DNA from 2 places in the Thermoanaerobacter ethanolicus JW 200 genome. Region 1 is predicted to be linked to the other one. Evidence: riboswitches for the same ligand, from Rfam matches in the RefSeq annotation. Region 1 holds a riboswitch; the other holds the start of a gene.
The links. Region 1 has a riboswitch for fluoride ahead of EB239_RS12195 (DUF6062 family protein). Riboswitches for the same ligand answer to the same signal wherever they lie in the genome.

Region 1 (3,211 bases):
CAAAATAGGTACAATCATATCCTGACTTAATCCACCAAAAAATGCAACCCACCCCAAGACTTTAATGTTATTATTCACGTTGTTTTTTATCTCTTTATTTTCCAATTGACTCACCTTCCTTATTTGCCACTCTTGTTTTAATTTTCTCCAAAGAATTTTCAATGATATTTTTTGTTAAAATTGAGAATTTATCTTTGTTTTCTAAAAGAAACCTGTGAGACTCTTCTCCGCCAATCTCTCCAAGAGCCCAAACAATAATCTGTTCAATATATGGGTCCTTTTTACCCCCATTATTGCGTAAATGTTCTATCAATACTTTTTCTGCTTTCTTTATTTTAAGTTCCCCAATTATTTTTGCTGCCATGTAAGCAACATTATAGTCTGGATGATTTATAGCTTTTATAAGTTTTTCACTGTAATCATCCTTTGATATATTTTTAAAATCATATCCGCAATTCGAGCACTTTTCTTCTCCAATTTCAGCTATTTTAAAACACACAGGACATATATATCTCATCATTCATCAACCCTTATACCTAAAGTTTTTTTAAGATATCTATTTTCAGACTCATAACCTTTTAATCTTATTTCAAGTGTTTGGTTGTCACGCATCAACTGAAAATTTTTAAATTTCATTGCAGAGTATTTAGACGCCATAGAAATAAGCTGTCTTCTTAAGTCATCTTCATTAGGATTATCCCTTTCTATTTGATATGCTTTAATCCCCATTTCAAAAATAGCTCTATATGCATCTTCTTCTGTAAAACCATCTTTTTCAAAGTCAGCAACTAACTCTTTGATTTCTTCAAAGCTTTCATCAGTAATTTCAAAAGAAATCCTAATCATAATAGCCACCTCTCAATAATTTCAATGCTCTTTCAAACGAATCCTTGGAGTCATACCATGGTTCATCATGAAATCTATAATCAAATTTTGTTATAAACCATTCAAGATCAGTAATATTTTTTTCAATTGCCGTTTCATTTATTTTAATTATTTTCTCAATTTGTGGTGTAATATCCTTTTTAGCTTCTATAAGCATATTTAGGTGATGAAAACACAATTTAGACAACCCTTCACTATGCTTTTCAACAAATTCTTTATCAGTATGTAAAATATCTATCAATATATGCATCTGGTATTTATCTCTTTCACTTAAATAATCACAAATAAGGCATTTGTTTTTTGTTTCTTTCGCTCTTTTTTTCTTTAAAGACTTACGTTTGTCTGTAATCTGCTGCAATTTATAACTGATATTTGCTTTTAATGCAATTGCCAAACCCAATTTATCATATGAATTATTCAATAATTCCAAATGATAATGGCAGAAATTTGTCTCTCTTATTTTGACATACATTTCAGGGTCTTTTAAAACCTCATCTTCAAACAAATGCTCACAATAGGCTTTTTCTTCGTCTTTTATAATCTTGCATATTGGACAACCTCCCTTATATTTTTCAAAAACCTCATACAATGGAATAAATTCTAACTTCATGCAGATTCTCATCCTCTCTTTTTTGTCAAATAAACAAAAATGGCCTCTACATTCAACAATGTAGAAGCCATTAGCCTTCACGGCAATAAGGTGAGCTTCATCACCGTCATTTAATTTTTCTCTATAATAATATTATACATTTTTTAAACAAAAATACAAGTGAAAAGGCTACATATTAAAGACTGTTTTTCGGTTTGGATTTATGATTTTTGCTTAGCATTTAATAAAGCTTAATTATTTTATCTTTTTATCTAATTATACCACAAAATATCTATGGTATAATTATATTGGATAAACAAAATCTTTATAAAAAGGGGTTAGAATAAAATTGACATCATATGTAAAAAAACGAACATTTACTATATTCGTCTTTCTTACTATCATGTTTTTCGCCCTTATTGTAAGGCTTATATGGATACAGGGTATAAACTCCGAAAAACTTGCCATGGCAGTCGAAAGGCAAAGTACTGCTGATATCATATTAAAGCCTCAACGGGGCAATATTTATGATGTAAACGGGAATATACTTGCCTGTAATGTTCCAGCAGGAGATGTATTTGCGGCTCCTAAATTTATAAAAAACCCAGAAAAAGTTTCTGAAGAACTCTATAAATATTTAAATATGGACAAAGATTCACTTTATAAAATTCTTTCAAATAAAAAATCAGAATGGGCTGTACTTGGCAGGTCCATTCCTCTTGAAAATATAAATAAAATAAAAAGTCTTAACATACCAGGCATATATGTAGAAGATACTTTTATGAGAAATTATCCCAACGGCAAAATGCTATCACAAGTATTAGGGTTCACAGGAATTGATGGCAATGGTTTGTATGGCCTTGAATATTCTTTAAATAAATACTTAAGTGGTGTACCTGGCCGTGAAATCTCTCTTGTAGATGCAGAAGGTAGAAAAGTAGGAGTCCCAAGCAAGCTTTACAAACCTACAAATGGTGATAATATTGTCCTCACAATTGATTCTGTAATACAAAGTTATACAGAAAAAGCTATAAAAAATGGCTATGAAAAGTATAAACCGCAAGATGGTATAACAGCAATAGTTATGAATCCAAAAACGGGTGAAATACTTGCAATGGCTAACTTGCCTGATTTTGACCCAAATAATCCGCAAGATGTACCTTCACAAGAATATTGGTCAAATCCTGCAATATCAAGTATTTACGAACCCGGTTCGGTATTTAAAGTGATAACCGCTTCTGCAGCATTAGAATCAGCTGTAGTTACGCCAAACGAAAAATTCTATGACCCTGGGTATTATATAGTCTCCGGTAGAAAAATTAGAAGTTGGACAGTTTTGGGAGATATAACTTTTTCGCAAGCTATTGAAAAATCAAGTGATACAGTTTTTATGCAGGTGGTAGAACGTTTAGGCCTTGACACTTTTTATAAATACATATATGCTTTTGGTTTTGGCTCGCCTACGGGGATTGAACTGCCCGGCGAAGCCAGTGGAATGATTTTGCTAAAGTCAAAAGTATACCCCGTAGACCTCGCCACTATGTCATTTGGTCAGGGAATTGCCGTGACTCCTATTCAAATGATTACGGCTTTTTCCGCTGTAATAAACGGTGGAAACCTCATGGTTCCACATATTGTAAAATATATTGAAGAGGGAGATAAAATAATTAAAGAATATAAACCTCAAATAGTCAGACAGGTAATTTCTAAAAAAACTTCCGATACAATGAAGTATAT
Region 2 (3,211 bases), 940 kb from region 1:
CTATCACCTTAGCCATTTCATAAGCTAACTTTGAAATACCTTTAGAATGGTTATAGGTAAAACGGCTTCTATTATCGATAATCTGTGCAAAAACCTCTGCTATATCCTCTAATTCATTAATTCCTATTGAAACCGTGTCTTTAGGTTCAATCCTTTTTAATATACTTTTTATATCAAAAAATTTATAATCAAGCCAAAATTTTTCTTGTCTTGTAAGGTCAAGTAATGCATTTGCAACCACGGGATTAAACATCTTGCCAGTACCACTTTTTATACCTTCTTTGATATTATTCCGAATATTATACTCACTTTCTTTCCCAACCGATGAGGTGTACCGTATATCAAATTGATCAGATATAAAAACAATCTGAGCTCCTAAAGGAATAGAATCGCCATTTAGTTTAAAATGTCCGCTTCCATCGTAATTTTCATGATGATATCTTATAATATCCGAAAAATTTTCTCCAAAGGGCAACTTCTTTACAATTTCACTTCCTCTTTCACTGTGTTTCCACCATTCGTCTTTGTTAAAATCTTCGTATATATCTCCTTGTCCTATATCATGTAACAAAGCAGAATAATACACTTTTTTTGTTTCTTTTTCATCCAAATTCAGCATCTCAGAAATCCTTAGAGAAATATAAGCCACCCTTCTTGCATGTCCCATGTTCTTATACTCTTGCACGTCAAGGGCCAAAGATAAAGCAGACAGCAGATTATTATAATTCAAATTCACATTTTATTCCTCCTAACTGATATTTATTTTCTACTGACATATATTATACACCAATCAAATCAATTTTCCCATATAATTTCCGAGATAATATCCCAATACTCCTCCTATTAGTCCAAATATAATTGTTAAGGACATATATATAAATGCATGAAAATATTTTTTATTCTTGATTAAGTCTACTGTCTCATGGGAAAAAGTTGAGTATGTTGTAAAAGCACCTAGAAATCCCGTTGTCAGAAAAAGTTTAACATCATAGCTTAAATTTACATTTATTTTAGGACTTGATAAAAAGTTTAATAAAAACGCACCTAATACATTTATAATAAAAGTTTCGATAGGAATAACTATCTCTCGGTTTTCCTTTATATGCCGCGATATTTCATATCTCAATATTGCTCCCAAAATTCCTCCAATTCCTACATATAGTATACTTGTCACTGTTCTTCCTCCCGCTCCTTTAGTAAGTCAAAAGTTTTGTCAGCAAATTCAAATCCTAAATAAGACATCAAAAGGCCTCCAAATATTGATAAAATTATATAACTTAGAGCAATATAATCTTTCCCTGCTTTTAATAAATTTATTGTTTCCATACTAAAAGTAGAAAATGTTGTAAAAGCCCCAATAAATCCTGTTGTTATCGCCAATCTCAAATTAGTATTTACCTTGTACTCATCCATAGTAAAATTAGCAATAAAACTTAACAAAAACGAACCTAAAATATTTATCATAAAAGTTTCAAAGGGAAATGCAGTGTGATACATCTTTGTAAAGTAAATTGTTATTAAATATCTTAGTACTGCTCCAAAAAATCCTCCAATCCCTATATAGATGTATTCCATGAAAATCTCCCTTTCTGTTTACATTTTTGGGCAATAAAAAGCTCCTATTAGGCCTTATATCATCCTAATAGGAGCCATCAGCGTTTCCGCATTTATGGCGAGCTCCATCGCCTTCTGTTATTTACTACAAATTTATTATAATAAAGTACAAATGAAAATGCAATACCTTTTACAATTCTCTTCTACCTTCAAGAGCCCTTGAAAGAGTTACAACATCGGTGTATTCCAAGTCACCACCTACCGGCACCCCATGAGCAATCCTTGTGACTTTTATTCCTAACGGTTTTAATAGCTTAGCAATGTACATTGCTGTCGCTTCTCCTTCTATGTCAGGATTTGTAGCAAGTATGACTTCTTTTACATTTCCATTTTTTACTCTGTCTAAAAGTTCTTTAATTTTTATATCTTCAGGGCCAACGCCCTCTATAGGAGAAATAACACCATGAAGTACATGATACACTCCTTTATACTCTCGTATTTTCTCCATTGCAACAACATCCATAGGATGAGAAACAACACATATAAGAGAATGATCTCTTTCTTTATCACTACATATGTTACAAACCTCTGTGTCAGTTATGTTATAACAAATTCTACAATACTTTATCTTTTCTTTTGCATCAATAATCGCTTGAGACAAGCTTTTTACCTCTTCCAAAGGCATATTTATTATGAAAAAAGCAAGCCTTTGTGCTGTTTTAGGACCTATACCGGGCAACTTTGACAGTTCTTCTATAAGCTTCGCTATAGAAGTAGAATAATAGTTCATTTTTTCACCTCAAAACAGTCCAGGAATGTTTAGTCCTCCGGTTATCTTTGCCATTTCAGAAGCAATCATTTCTTCTGCATTCCTTAACGCTTGATTAACCGCAGCTAATACAAGGTCTTCTAACGTTTCTACATCATCTTTATCTACAACATCAGGATTTATTTCAATACTTACAAGTTCTTTTCTGCCATTAGCAACTGCTTTTACCATCCCACCACCGACAGTAGCTTCTACAGTCTTTTGCATTAGCTCTTCTTGCATTTTCTTTATTTCTTCTTGCATCTGTTGGGCTTGTTTAATCATGTTATTTATATTAAACCCGCCCGGAAATCCGCCTTTTGCCATAACACTATAACCTCCTAAATTTTATTCTAAAAATATTTATATGCTTTTTTGAATTATTTGTGAAAATTATATTATCTCTATATCTTCACCAAAAAACTCCTTAACTTGCTGTACAAGTAATTCCTCTTCATTTTTTCTTAATTCAAACTTCAAAGGAATTGCCTTCCCAACTAGTTCTTTTAATATTCCTTCAATAAAACTTTTGTTTTCCGCTTTGCTCAATTCCTCCTTTAATAAAGCATACTCTTCAGGATATTCTACCACAATTGTTCCTTTTTTTAAATAAGGAATCCCTTTTTCTATAAAGGCATACAAAGCTATTCTTTCTTTTTTTATCATTTCTTTTACTTCAGCCCACACCTTTTCTAGATCTATATCCTCTTGCTGTACTATTTGCGATGCCACGTTTTCTTCTTTTTCTTCTTCTGGCGAATTTATTTTTTTATTTTTCTCTTCTTTTTCTTCCCTCAGAAAAAATTGTCCTTTTTCTAATTTGTCTTCTATTTGTTCTACTCTTGCTAG

Region 2: another riboswitch for fluoride. It lies ahead of crcB (fluoride efflux transporter CrcB); the one in region 1 lies ahead of EB239_RS12195 (DUF6062 family protein).

What each region holds. Positions count from the first base shown of each region.
Region 1 is NZ_CP033580.1:2,422,985-2,426,195, forward strand. Features, by position in the region: gene EB239_RS12180 (MFS transporter) at 1-105, opposite strand, end outside; gene EB239_RS12185 (HEAT repeat domain-containing protein) at 95-520, opposite strand; gene EB239_RS12190 (hypothetical protein) at 517-846, opposite strand; gene EB239_RS12195 (DUF6062 family protein) at 839-1,495, opposite strand; fluoride riboswitch at 1,550-1,609, opposite strand; gene EB239_RS12200 (peptidoglycan D,D-transpeptidase FtsI family protein) at 1,878-3,211, shown strand, end outside.
Region 2 is NZ_CP033580.1:451,060-454,270, reverse strand. Features, by position in the region: partial or broken gene EB239_RS02295 (HD-GYP domain-containing protein) at 1-736, opposite strand, end outside; gene crcB (fluoride efflux transporter CrcB) at 791-1,174, opposite strand; gene crcB (fluoride efflux transporter CrcB) at 1,171-1,575, opposite strand; fluoride riboswitch at 1,637-1,696, opposite strand; gene recR (recombination mediator RecR) at 1,745-2,344, opposite strand; gene EB239_RS02275 (YbaB/EbfC family nucleoid-associated protein) at 2,354-2,689, opposite strand; gene dnaX (DNA polymerase III subunit gamma/tau) at 2,756-3,211, opposite strand, start outside.